2 regions of the Pseudoalteromonas translucida KMM 520 genome follow, and region 2 is predicted to be linked to the other one. Evidence: predicted binding sites of a transcription regulator. Region 2 holds the regulator's gene; the other holds the start of a gene.

Region 1 (7,476 bases), 580 kb from region 2:
GTAGAGGCTTAAAAGTATTACTGTGTGAGCAAAATGATTTAGCCTCTGCTACCTCATCAAGTAGCAGTAAACTTATTCATGGTGGGCTACGCTATTTAGAGCATTACCAATTTAGGCTAGTAAAAGAGGCACTTAAAGAGCGCGAAGTGTTATTAAAAAATGCCCCACATATTATGTGGCCGCTATCTTTTAGGCTGCCACATCAAGCACATTTACGCCCTTACTGGATGATTAGAATTGGGTTGTTTATATACGACCATCTTGCCAAACGCATTACTTTACCCGCATCAAAATCAATTAAATTTACCTGCGCTAGTATATTGAACAAGACTATTACCCGCGGTTTTGAATACGCTGATGGCTGGGTTGATGATTCGAGGTTAGTTATTTTAAATGCGTTGGCAGCACAGCAAAAAGGGGCAACCATTTTAAGCCGCACGCGCTGTATTAAAGCAGTCCGCAGTAATAATAATTGGAGTGTGACCTTAGAGCAACAAGACAGCAAAAAGCAATGCTCTATAGTTGCTAAAGGCGTTGTAAATGCAGCGGGCCCTTGGGTTGCATCGCTTTTTGATGAGGTAATTACTGAGCCGTCGCCACATAATATTCGCTTAGTTAAAGGCAGCCATATTATTGTGCCGCGTATTCACACTGAGCCGCAGGCCTATATTTTACAAAATAAAGATCAGCGTATTATTTTTGTTACCCCATTTGAAGATGACTATTCACTGATTGGCACTACAGATGAAGAATACAGCGGCAATATAGCAGATGTAAAAATTAGCGATGAAGAAGTCGATTACTTAATTAGCATTACTAATAATTACTTTAAAAAACAACTTACTCATAACGACATAGTGCATACCTTTAGTGGTGTACGCCCCTTACTAGATGATAACTCATGCGACGCACAAGCCGTTACTCGCGACTACAAATTGATATTATCGAGTAATAATAACCAAGCACCACTGCTAAGTGTATTTGGTGGGAAAATTACCACTTATCGCAAGCTCGCTGAAAACGCAGTAAACGAACTCGCCAGTTTTTATCCGCATATGGGCCAAGCATGGACGAAAAACACTCCACTACCCGGCGGCGACTTTTCATCAAAGGTAGTATTAAAGCAACAACTGCAGGCAAAGTATGCATGGTTGCCTGAGTTTATTTTAAATCGTTTTATACGCAGTTATGGTACAGGCACTTATACCCTACTTACAGATGCCCAAAGCGTAGCTGATTTAGGCCAGCATTTTGGACATGGTTTATACGCCACTGAAGTAAATTATTTAGTTAATAGCGAGTGGGCTCGCTGCGCCGAGGATGTATTGTGGCGTCGTAGTAAGTTAGGTTTACGTTTTAATGCTGAGCAAATAACGGCGCTGAGCCAGTATATTCAAAACTATAATGGCTCAATACCGCTGTAAACATTTACCAAACTAACTAGTTAGGGCTAAATGCGCATTAAGTGACGTTTTTTCAGATACTGAAAGCGATTGCTTTGCTTTCGCTGCAAAATCGTAACGTACCAATACCGTTTTACCAACTGCACAACACTTACCTTGTTGGTGGGCTTCTTGGCGCAATACAAACGAGCTGGTACCTACATGCTCTACTGAGGTTTTAATGGTTACTTCATGTCCATAAAATAACTCGCCAACAAACGACACTTCAACTTTAGCAATAATTAGCTTCCAGTCATGTGGGTTTAAATCTGGGGTAAAAAACCTAAAAATAGGCGCACGCGAAGCTTCAAACCATACAGGGAGTACGGTATTGTTAATATGTCCTAGCGCATCTGTTTCACTAAAGCGCGGCATCACTTTTTCAATAAACATAATAATCCAATAATAATTATATAAAGGTAAACTATGACGGACTTTATTCGCGTATACGATAACGCGCTCAGCAATGACTTTTGTGATAACTTTATCACTACCTTTTCTCAAAGCCCGCATATAAAACAAGGGATGACATCTGGCGGTATCGATTTAAATAAAAAAGATAGCCACGACTTACACTTAAACAATCATCCGGAATACGTTGAGCAATTAAAACACATTCAACAAACCACTGCACAGTATGTTTTTAAATACATTGAAGAACATATTTTTATTATGATTGGTGCCTTTGGACTAAAAGTATATCACCCTAAAAGCGGCGAACCTGTTGACTTAACACACGCAAACTTTGATGAAGTGGGTAAACCACAACTGCCCTTATTAGTGCAGCAAATTTTTAGGCTAGGTAATATTCAGGCGCAAAAATACCAAGTAAATAAAGGCGGTTACCCGTATTGGCACAGCGAAGTTTATCCGCAGTTAAATCATAACGAAGCGCTACATAGAGTATTGCTGTTTATGTTTTATTTAAACGATGTTGAGCAAGGTGGGGAAACGGAGTTTTATTATCAAAAGCGTAAAATTGCGCCTAAAAAAGGCACCATGGTAATAGCGCCCGGCTACTTTACTCACACTCACCGTGGCAATAAACCAGTATCTAACGATAAGTATATTTTAACCTCGTGGGTATTGTTTAACCGCGCAGAGCAAATATACGGTGCGCCAAAGAGCTAGCGCACCTTTTTTATGTATATTAACCTAGTAGCTCATCAAACAAATTAAATAACTGATCAAGCTCTGCGGTGGTGTTGTAGTGCATGCAACCAATGCGCACTACGCCACCTTTATCAAGTACGCCGAGTTGCTCACACAAACCTTGTGCGTAAAAGTTGCCATCCCATACACAAATATGTTGCTTACCTAAAAATTCAGATACAGCGCGCGGCTCTAAATCTTCAAACGTTAACGCAAAAGTGGGCGTACGCTCATTTAAACGATCTAAGTCATCTATACCAAACAGCTTAATACGCGGGTAATTAACTAAGCGCGTTAAAAAGTATTCACTCAGCGCCATTTCGTGTTGCTTGGTTTTAGCAAAGGCAACATTTAACTTTTCACGACGCGAATGGCTGTCGTCAAGCTCGCTAACTGCTGCAATATAATCAACTGCCGCTATAAAACCAGCCATGGCTTCAAAGCTTTGCGTGCCAGTTTCCCAGCGACCTGGCGCTACGTCTTTAGCTGGCTCAACTTTGTACGGGGTAAATCCTTCAAGGTGCTCTTTTTTGCCATAAACCATACCTAAATGCGGGCCAAAAAACTTGTACGCAGAGCAGGCTAAAAAGTCGCAATTAAGTGCTTGTACGTCTACAAGTTCGTGCGGTGCATAATGTACGGCGTCAACATATACTAGCGCACCTACGTTGTGAGCAAGCTCAACAATACGTTTAATATTGTTAATTGAGCCTGTGGTATTAGAGGCGTAAGTTACCGCTACCAGCTTAGTATTACTGTTTAGCAAACTCTCGAACTGCGCCATATTGAGTGTGCAGTCGGCTTCGTTAATAAGCGCAGTATTAACTTTAACACCTTTATCTTCAGCTGCTTGCTGCCACGACGAAACGTTAGAAAAATGATCCGCGTTAGTGACAATAATTTCATCACCCGCTTGCCAGCCGCGTGAAATTGCACGGCTAAAGCTAAACGTTAAGCTGGTCATATTCGGACCAAATACAATTTGTTGTGAGCTAGGTGCATTAAGTAAATCGGCAGCAGCTTGGCGCGCATTTGCCATTAGCTCAACGGTTTTATCGCTTGAGAAAAATGCTCCGCCTAAATTTGAGTTGTAATAACCCAAATAAGCAGTCATAGCGTTAAGTACCGATTGCGGTACTTGCGAGCCACCGGGGCCATCTAAAAACACGGGGGATTTATCATTAACGCTTTGCATTAATGCCGGAAATTGCTCACGTAATTGCGTTATATTCATGCTCATTCCTTAAGACGTTAATACAAAGCAATCCAGGTAACCTGGTTTACTGGCATCAAGTTTATTCATTGGAGTGGCGTTATGCCACACTTGACGGTCGTTAATAACTGCAAACATACCGTCTTTTATGGCCATTTTAAAACAGGGATCGGCTTGCTTGTTTTCGTATACAAGCAACTCACCGCCCTCTAAGTTTTCATGCGATACACCACATACACACACATGATCAAAACCATCTTGGTGCACGCCTTCTGGCGCCGCAGGCGTATCACTATCAATCGCTAACATACGAAATTGATGAATTTCGATATCACGTTCTTCATCAATCCCAGTAATTTGACGAAACTCATTCACAATACTTTTCATGCCCGCTGACTCAAGTAGGCTTTGCTCTAAATTTTCGTAGCTACGCTCAACATTACCCTGAAAAGTATTAATTGCATCATCTTGTACAAATGCTTTTGTTGCTTGTAGCTTTAGCTCACCATTTTGTAGTTTAACTACAGAGTAACGGCGTTTACGAAAGGCACCATCTGCATAAGGATTAGTCGGCAGGTTATCAAAAGAAGGCTTAACCAAATCAATATTTGTTTGGTTAATAAAACGCAGCTGCAGTAAATTCTGGGGGTTTAAAGCGGTCATATAAATCCTGCTATAGTAATTATAATATTGCAGGGATTTTAATGCATGCAAAGAGGATTTATTGCTTTATTATTTAACTTCAAAACAATTAACCACTAAAATTAATACAACAAATGCAAAAAAACAACATTAACTATCTAAAATTTATTTTAGCCAATAAAAAACCCGCAAAAGCGGGTTTTTAAATAAGCTGTAAAAATTATACTGCTTGTTGAATGATCACGTTGTCTGCTTTTTTAGTGTAAGCAGGCATGCGATGGAAGTTCAAGTAGCGATATGTATCTGACGCTGTTGCATTGATCTTCGCTGCATACTCTTGATACTCAGCAGCAGTTGGCAATCGACCGATAATTGCCGCAACTGCAGCAAGTTCAGATGATGCTAAAAATACATTTGCACCATTACCTAAACGGTTAGGGAAGTTACGTGTAGAGGTAGACACTACCGTTGCTTTATCAGCAACACGTGCTTGGTTACCCATACATAATGAACAACCTGGAGTTTCTATACGTGCGCCAACACGACCAAAGATGCCATAGTAGCCTTCTTCAATTAGTTGGTCTTTGTCCATCTTAGTAGGTGGAGCAACCCAAAGCTGAGTAGGTAGTTGACCTTTAAAGCCATCTAGTAACTTACCAGCCGCGCGGAAGTGACCAATGTTAGTCATACAAGAACCGATGAATACTTCATCAATTTTCTCGCCAGCAACATCAGAAAGTAGACGCGCGTCATCTGGATCATTTGGAGCACAAAGAACTGGCTCTTTAATCTCAGCTAAGTCGATTTCAACTACGTGAGCGTATTCAGCATCTTTATCTGCTTCCATAAGCTCAGGATTAGCTAACCAGTCTTGCATTGCATTAATACGACGTTCAATCGTACGTACATCGCCATAACCTTCAGAGATCATCCACTTAAGCATAACAATGTTTGATTCTAGGTATTCAGAAATAGACTCTTTTGAAAGCTTAACCGTACAACCTGCAGCTGAACGCTCAGCAGATGCATCTGATAATTCAAACGCTTGCTCAACAGTTAGGTGCTCAACGCCTTCAATTTCTAGTACGCGACCAGAGAACTCGTTGATTTTACCTTTTTTCTCAACTGTTAATAAGCCTTGCTTGATACCGTAGTAAGGGATTGCATGAACAAGGTCACGTAATGTGATACCTGGTTGCATTTCGCCTTTAAAACGAACCAAAATTGACTCAGGCATATCAAGAGGCATAACACCTGTTGCTGCTGCGAATGCTACTGCACCCGAGCCCGCTGGGAATGAAATACCTAATGGGAAACGTGTATGCGAATCACCACCAGTACCTACGGTATCTGGTAATAACATACGGTTTAACCATGAGTGAATAATACCGTCACCTGGGCGAAGTGAAACGCCGCCACGGTTCATGATGAAATCAGGAAGCGTGTGATGCGTGTTTACATCAATAGGTTTTGGGTATGCAGATGTATGACAGAAAGACTGCATTGTTAAGTCTGCAGAGAAACCTAAACAGGCTAAATCTTTAAGCTCATCACGTGTCATAGGACCTGTTGTATCTTGCGAGCCAACAGTTGTCATTTTAGGCTCACAGTATTGACCTGGGCGAATACCTGCAACGTTACATGCTTTACCAACCATTTTTTGCGCTAGTGTAAAGCCTTTATCTGATACTTCAGTTGCTGTTGGTACTTTAAATATATCAGTAGCACCTAAACCAAGTGATGTACGTGCTTTGTCTGTTAAACCACGACCAATGATTAGTGGAATACGACCACCAGCACGAACTTCATCTAAAATCACTTCAGATTTAAGTTCAAACTTAGAGATTACTTTATCAGTACCATGCTGCTTAACAACACCTTCGTATGGGTAGATGTCAATTTGCTCGCCCATGTTAAGTTCATCAACATTTAGCTCAATTGGTAAAGCGCCAGAATCTTCCATAGTGTTAAAGAAGATTGGTGCAATTTTATTACCTAGACATACACCGCCAACACGCTTATTTGGTACAAACGGGATATCATCGCCCATAAACCAAAGCACTGAGTTAGTTGCAGATTTACGTGAAGAACCCGTACCAACAACATCACCAACGTAAGCTAGTGGTAAGCCTTTAGTTTTTAATTCTTCTAGTTGGGTGATTGGGCCTACTTCGCCTGGTTTGTCAGGAGTGATACCATCACGTTCAATTTTTAGCATAGCTAAAGCATGTAGTGGAATATCTGGACGAGACCATGCATCTGGTGCAGGTGACAAGTCATCCGTATTTGTTTCGCCAGTTACTTTAAATACAGTAACTGAAATCTTTTCAGCAACAGCTGGTTTATTAGTAAACCATTCTGCATTTGCCCAAGACTCAATAATTTGCTTAGCGAATGTGTTACCCGCTTTTGCTTTTTCTTCTACATCGTAAAATGCATCAAACATTAATAATGTGTTTGAAAGGCCTTTAACTACGATTGGTGCAAGTGTGTCGTCATCAAGTAGGTCTATCATAGGTGCGATATTGTAACCGCCCAGCATAGTACCTAATAATTCTGCCGCTTTTTCTTTAGAAAGTAATGGAGAATTAGTTTCACCTTTAGCAACTGCCGCTAAAAATCCTGCTTTGATATAAGCTGCATCATCAACACCTGCCGGTACACGATTAGCTAATAAGTCGAGAATAAATTCTTCTTCACCAGCCGGTGGAGTTTTGATTAATTCAATAAGATCAGCCGTTTGCTGAGCATCTAATGGCGCTGGTACGATACCTAACGCGGCACGTTCTTCTACGTGTTTACGATATTCTTGTAGCACAATATTGCCCTCTTGGTGACGTGAAAGTATTCGGTAGCGCTTCATAAGCGCAATGTTACCCAATACTTATAGTATTCTAACGCTTAATTATAAAGCTTTTATGGTTAGATGAAAATCTATCCAGTTCAGCAACTGATTATACCGACTATAAGTATTATGAATAGTAGATAAAGTAAAATCAATTTCTATGAATGTTTATTAAGTAAGAA
Region 2 (7,476 bases):
CGTCTGTGCGCCCTCAAATCGACGCAACTAAAATATTCTTCGATAGGGCGCGAAGTTTACGCTACGGCGTAATAACTAGCAAGCCTATTTTGTAATTAAAATGAATAAAAAGTAGCTGCATTGAGAGCAATTCAATATTTCCCCTATTTTATATTAAATAGCCCTTTTGCCAAGCGCTTTTTCACGATTAGTGAAAATAATTTGCCTTAGCTAAACCCACACTATGACGGATAATAAATAAACATAACTTACAGCACGCTTTGTGCGCTAATTAATCAGTTATCTCTCGTATTTAAGTACTAATTAGCAATGTTAACCGTGTTTTTTCAGGGAATCGTCACAAAATATCGAGCTAGTGCTTTTTTTGTTGTACAATCTGCGCCGTTCACACATAAAAATTGGCTCGGAGATCAATGGATATAAAAGCTATCCAGGCGTTAATCGAAAACGATATGAATGACGTCAATCAACTTATACATGCGCAAATGCGCTCAGATGTGGCGTTAGTTAACCAACTTGGTTTGTATATTGTAAACAGTGGCGGCAAGCGCGTGCGCCCAATGTTGGCAATACTAGCAGCCAGAGCACTGGGTTATCAGGGTAAAGAGCATATTACACTTGCAACTATTGTTGAGTTTATTCATACCGCAACACTACTACATGATGATGTTGTTGATGAATCTAACTTACGCCGAGGCACGCCTACAGCAAATGCTGAGTTTGGTAATGCTGCCAGCGTATTAGTAGGCGACTTTATTTACACTCGTTCATTTCAGCTTATGGTTGGCCTTGGTAAAATGCAGGTAATGCAAGTGCTTGCAGATGCAACTAACATTATTGCTGAAGGTGAAGTATTACAGTTAATGAACTGTAATGACCCCGATACCACTGAAGCCAGCTATATGCAGGTTATTTACTCTAAAACCGCTAAGCTATTTGAAGCCGCTACAGGCCTTGCTGCCATTATTACTGAGCAAAACCAAGCCACGCTTGATGCGCTTAACCTATACGGCATGCATTTAGGTACTGCGTTTCAGCTCGTTGATGACGTACTTGATTACAACGCAGATGCTGATCAATTAGGTAAAAATATTGGTGATGATTTAGCCGAAGGTAAACCAACGCTGCCGCTTATTTATGCAATGCAACATGGTAATGAGCAGCAAACACAGCTGATCCGTGACGCTATAGAGCACAGTAATGGCATGGATCATCTTGAAGAGATTTTAGCGGCACTTAAACAAACGAATGCACTTGAATTTACGATGCAAAAGGCCGAACTTGAAGCCGACAAAGCCATTGCTTGCTTAGACTTTTTAGCTGAGTCTGAATATAAACAAGCACTTGTGAGCCTTGCCCGTATTGCAGTTGATCGCGATCACTAACTTTACTGTCTTTATGTGTAGCTAACCTGGATGCAGGTTAATTAAATTCCGAGCAATAAAAAAGCCTGCAAACGCAGGCTTTTTTGTCACTTGATTTTGGCTATTACGCCATGAAATCAACACCTTCTTTGATGTCTTTTTTCAGTGTTTCAAGCATGTCATTTTTTGCTTTTGTTTCAAATGCGCTTAGTTCGCCGTAAGAAAGAATTTCTTCTACGCCGTTTTTACCTAAACGTACTGGGTGTGCAAAGTACTCTGCATCGCCATTTTCAACAGCAACGTATGCGTAATCTACAACGTCTTCACCCTGTAGGCCTTTAACTAAAGACATACAAAAACGAGCTGCAGCTGCACCCATTGATAAAGTAGCTGAACCGCCACCCGCTTTAGCATTTACAACTTCAGTACCCGCATTTTGGATACGTGGAGTAAGTGCTGCAACTTCCTCATCAGTAAAGCTCACGCCTTCAACTTGAGAAAGTAGTGGTAAAATAGTAGTACCTGAGTGGCCACCAATTACAGGAACTTTAACAGTTGCTACGTCTACGCCTTTAAGTTCAGCAACAAATGCTTCTGAACGAATAACGTCAAGCGTAGTAATACCAAATACGCGTTTAGCGTCGTAAGTACCTGCTTTTTTAAATACTTCAGCAACAATTGGTACCGTGCCGTTTACTGGGTTAGTAATAATACCTACTAACGCTTTAGGACAACTTGCAACTATGCCTTCTGCTAACGTTTTGATGATACCAGCATTTACATTAAATAAATCTGCACGATCCATACCTGGCTTACGTGGCATGCCAGCAGGAATAAGTACGATATCAGCATCTTTAAGCGCTTCATTTAACGCATCAGCGCCAAAGCCAGCTACTTTAACCGCTGTAGGGATATGAGATAGATCAACCGCAACACCTGGAACTACTGGTGCAACATCATATAGTGATAATTCAGAACCAGCTGGTAAGCCTGTTTTTAATAATAAAGACAACGCTTGACCGATACCGCCTGCAGCACCTAATACAGCAACTTTCATTGGAATTCTCCGTGATTTGAGGTAGGAAATATTTATGGCTCTAAGATAAAGAAATTAGCGACTAAAAACAAATTTATCCTGCCTATTTTCGTAATATTTTAGACCATAGTTGTAAAAACATTTGGCCTGAACACAGTAAACTGGCAAGTTAAATAAACAACTGCTGCATAATTATTCGTTTTTGTGTAGAATTTGCGGCATGGATAATAAAAAGCAAATAAAAACTATGCAACCACAAGACAAACAGGAAGCGTTAGTAAAAGCATTTAAAGCGCTTTTAAAAGAAGAGAACTTTGGCTCTCAAGGCGATATAGTAGATTCGTTAAAAGAGCAAGGTTTTGACAATATAAGCCAAAGCAAAGTGTCGCGCATGCTTAGTAAATTTGGCGCGGTACGAACGCGTAATGCCAAACAAGAAATGGTGTATTGCTTGCCTGCAGAAATGGGCGTACCCACAGCAAAAAGTCCGTTGCGTCAGCTTGTTATTGATATAATGCATAACGAAATGATGATTATTATCCGTACCAGTCCAGGCGCGGCTCAGCTCATTGCGCGTTTACTTGACTCATTAGGTAAAGCCGATGGCGTGTTAGGTACTATAGCCGGCGACGACACTATTTTTATTGCCCCAGCTAAAATATCTGAAATAGACTTAACCCTAGAGCGGGTACGTATTTTATTTGATACGGTTTAGTATTTGAAAACACGCGTTATAACTGTTTTAAAAACCCAACTGACGGTGCAAAAAACGCAGACCCCATATCGGCTTGAGTAAAATCAAGCCAATGATCATAGCACTCCCCCTCACCTAAACGACTTTTTAATACCTGTTCAAATGCGGTTCCACTGGCCGAGCAAGTAATTGACAACATTCCTTGCTCGTAAACATCGCCATAAGGCATGCCTTGATTAAGTAATATTGGTTGGCCTTGCTCATCTTGTAATTCACTGCGCTGTGCATGGCTGGTTTCAAGCGCTGGAGTTATAAGGGTGTTATCTAAGCGAGTGCGACCTATTATTTGCTCTTGTTCATCTAGCGATAGATGCTGCCATACGCTTAGATCGTGCTTATAACGTTGCACATGGATATAACTGCCTTGATCCTCAAAGCTACCAGGTTTATTTATTAACGCCGTTGCCCGCTTTTGTCGGCCATGCGGCATTTTTCCACCATAAATAAAGCCATTAAAATCGCGACCATCTAAAAATCTAAAATTACGAATTTGTTCCACCAACTCTACGTCTGGCGCAAATAACTTTAAAATTTGCAGCGCAAATAAATGATTAACGTCTTCGCGGTCTGAACGTATTTGCACAAACAAATCACACGGCTGCACGCTCATTGCGTGCTCATTATGATTTATATTAGGAAAGCTTTGTAGTTCACTGGGGATATACTCTGGCAAAATATGCGGCCAATATTGCGCACCAATAGCCACCATACAAGAAAGCATAGATTCAGAAAACTGATCGCTAAACTCTTCCTCAATAGCGCTTACTTGCTTGAGTTTTGTACGTAATGACTCATCTTGGCCATCAAACACATTAAAAAATAAATGCAAACCGTGTAAGTTTGCTTCAGCACAAATCCCTGATTGCGCTTGTGCCATTGTTATTCCTTAGCTTATAAATAGATAAACACAGCGAATAACAAATTAATTTATGATTCGAAAAAATTCACCGTGTGGGGTTTTATTTTTATTATAACCTGCTCATTTTGAACAAATGACTGGCCATATTGCGCTGCAACTTCTATTTCTTGTTGTGCAATAACTACAGTGTAAACATAAGCCGAACCAATAAAACGACTGCTTAATATGGTGGCGCGTTCACTATGGCTATCTTTTTTACTGTCGCTCATTAGCTCTATTTGATGAGGACGCACATATATTTTTCCTATATTAGCCTGATGCTGGTGCGCAATAACCGACTCCACTAGGCCAAAAGCGGTTTTATATTCAGTTGCTGTTAACACTTCTGCGCTTAAGTATATGCCCTGACCCAGAAACTCTGCAACCTCCTTTGAGCTTGGTTTAGCAAAAAGCTGTTCTGGGGTGCCCTGCTGAGCTATTTTACCCTGATGCATAATAGCCAGTGTATCTGCAAATGCAAAAGCCTCTTCCTTTGAGTGGGTAACAAATACCGCCGACACTTGTTGGGTTTTAATTATGCGGCGAATATCGGCAATTAATTCAAAGCGTACTTGAGTGTCTATATTCGAAAACGGCTCATCAAGTAATAGTAAACTTGGTTTGTAAGCAAGTGCACGTGCAATCGCCACGCGCTGTTGTTGTCCACCCGATAACTGATGCGGATACCTGTCGGCGCAGCCAACTAAATGTACCAGCTTAAGCATTTCATCAACGCGCTGTTGCTTTTGCTCTTTACTCATTTTACTTAAGCCAAAAGCAATATTATGTGCCACGGTTAAATGTGGAAATAACGCATAATCTTGAAACATCATGCCAATATTACGATGCTCTGGCGAGATAAATGTATTGGCGTTACTTACCAGCTTGCCATCGATAAACACGCTTCCTTGTTGCGTTTCTATTAGCCCTGCAATTGCTTTTAGGGTGGTGGTTTTACCACAACCACTGGCACCTAACAAACACACTATTTCGTTTTTACCTATGGTTAAATTTAGCTCGTGAATAACCTTAGTACCGTTATATTGATAGCTCACGCCTTGTAAAATCAAACTACTCATTTAACTACGTTGCTCCATAGAACGGTTAATAAAATACAGGGGGATAAATCCAACCAGCACAATAAATAATGCCGATATAGAAGCCAGCTCTAACTGCTCATCGCTCACATACTGAAACACATGTGTAGCTAAGCTTTCAAAATTAAACGGCCTAAGTAACAAAGCCGTAGGTAGCTCTTTCATGCATTCAATAAACACCAGCAAAGCCGCAGTAAGCAACCCGCGTCTAAGTAAAGGCAAATGCACCAAACGTAACGTATGGCCTTGGCTTTTGCCCATAGATTGGCTTGCCATGTCGAGGGAGGGGCTAATGCGTAAAAAACTCGACTCAATCGCGCCATGTGCTACTGCGTAAAAACGCACTACATAAGCAAAAATAATGGTAAATACACTGCCCGTGAGTAACAGGCCTATATCTAAATCATACGGATCAAGCACACTGTTTACCGTGTTTTCTAACAGCGTAAGCGGTAATAGCACCGCAATAGCCAGTACTGTTCCTGGTAAAGCGTAGCCGGTGCTGGCTAATCGCCCCGGAAGAAGCGGATAGCTTTGCTTGGCTATACGCTGATAAAACACCACTAATATACTAAGTAACAGCGTTACTACGCTTACTACTATAGCTACCTTTAAACTTTGCCACGCATAGCTAAAAAACTCACTACTCCATGCTTGATCAAAATAAACAATGGCGTACTTTATTAACACAGCAATAGGGATAACAAAGGCAACAATTAAAATTACACTGCAAAATAGCGTTGCCAGCCAAGCCGACTTGCCTTTTAATATGTAAAGCGCTTCACTATTTATACCCGACTGGCGCTCAAACACCGCTTGATTACGGCGGCTAAAACGCTCTGCCATTAAGGCTAAAAATAATAACAGTAACATCACGCCCGATATTTTAGCCGCGGCGGTTAACGAGTAATAACCAAACCACGTATCGTATACGGCAGTGGTTAAGGTGCTTACAGCAAAGTAGCTTACTGTGGCAAAGTCAGCCATGGTTTCCATACTAATTAGCGCTAGCGCAGCTACAATTGCGCCGCGCGATAACACTAAGCTAACCCTAAAAAAGCTCTGCCACGACGACAGCCCCATTAGCTGACTAGCCTGCACTAATTTAAAAGACTGCTCACGCAAGGCTGTTTTAAAAATTAAATATAAATAGGGATAAAGCACCAGTGCAAGCATTACAATAGCGCCGGGCAAAGTACGTATATCAAAAAACCAGTAATCATCAGGCGATTGCCACCCAAACCAGTCTCTGAGAGTATTTTGTACTGGGCCTGCGTAATCAAGCAAGTCGGTATAAACATAAGCAATAATGTAGGTAGGCATAGCCAGTGGCAGCATTAACGCCCATTCAAACTGTTTTTTACCAGGAAAACTACAATAAGCGGTTAGCCAGCCAAGCGGTAAGGCAATAGCACAGCTTAGTACACACACACCTAAAATGAGTAATACGGTATTAGAAATGTAATCCCACAGCACTGTATTCCAAAGATGCGAAAACACCTCAGAGTTACCTTGTAGAGATTCAAATAGCAGAAAAAACAATGGGGTCGACAGTAATAATCCCGTCGACCATGCAAAAAGCTGCCATTTAGACAGCTGAAATTTATAAGTCATTTAAAGATCGAATTTCACCTCATCAATTAGCCTTAACGCTAACGGACGATATTTACTAATTTCATCAAGTGGTAAGCTATCTTCTTTAAAGCTTCCCCAAGATGCAACTAAATTTGATAATTCTACGCCTGGCTTAACCGGGTATTCCATATTAATTGAAGCGTACATGTTTTGTGCTTTATTGTCGGTCATATACTCTAGGAGTTTCAAGGCATTTTCAGGGTTTTTAGCGTATTTTGTAATAACTGCACCCGACACATTTATATGTGAGCCGCGATTAATTTGGTTCGGAAAATTAATATTTACCGCTTCTGCCCATTCTTTTTGGGTTTCATCTTGCAGCATTTTACCTAAGTAGTAACTATTGCCAAATGCAAGGTCGCACAAACCTTCTTTCACTGCTTTTACTTGCGCCCTATCGTTACCTTGTGGTTTACGCGCTAAATTTGCTTTAACCCCCTCAAGCCATGCTTTGGTATCTGCTTCACCATGGTGTGCAATCATGGATGCAACTAAGCCTAAGTTATACGGGTGTTTACCAGAGCGAGTACATATTTGCCCTTTATATTTTGGATCGGCCAAATCTTCATAAGTCAGCTCAGGTAGTGCGCCCACACGCTCTTTTGACGAGTAAACATTACGCACTCGCTTAGTAAGTGCTACCCACTGCCCATCGCCATCACGAAATGCCGCAGGCACGTTGTTATTAATTG

The links. Region 2 encodes ArgR, which controls arginine synthesis, uptake and breakdown. Its sites were predicted from a motif close to ANTGAATANNTATTCANT; they were not measured.
Region 1: PTRA_RS00925 (2OG-Fe dioxygenase family protein) is a predicted target of ArgR. The motif match lies at 4,531-4,548, and genes of this name have one in related genera.

What each region holds. Positions count from the first base shown of each region.
Region 1 covers NZ_CP011034.1:192,427-199,902, reverse strand. Annotated here, with positions in the region: gene glpD (glycerol-3-phosphate dehydrogenase) at 1-1,424, shown strand, start outside; gene PTRA_RS00940 (acyl-CoA thioesterase) at 1,437-1,835, opposite strand; gene PTRA_RS00935 (2OG-Fe(II) oxygenase) at 1,869-2,573, shown strand; gene PTRA_RS00930 (cysteine desulfurase-like protein) at 2,593-3,828, opposite strand; gene PTRA_RS00925 (2OG-Fe dioxygenase family protein) at 3,838-4,470, opposite strand; gene acnB (bifunctional aconitate hydratase 2/2-methylisocitrate dehydratase) at 4,670-7,267, opposite strand.
Region 2 covers NZ_CP011034.1:2,999,713-3,007,188, forward strand. Annotated here, with positions in the region: gene ispB (octaprenyl diphosphate synthase) at 414-1,385, shown strand; gene mdh (malate dehydrogenase) at 1,489-2,421, opposite strand; gene argR (transcriptional regulator ArgR) at 2,648-3,115, shown strand; gene PTRA_RS13895 (Dyp-type peroxidase) at 3,132-4,031, opposite strand; gene PTRA_RS13900 (ABC transporter ATP-binding protein) at 4,082-5,131, opposite strand; gene PTRA_RS13905 (ABC transporter permease) at 5,132-6,763, opposite strand; gene PTRA_RS13910 (Fe(3+) ABC transporter substrate-binding protein) at 6,764-7,476, opposite strand, start outside.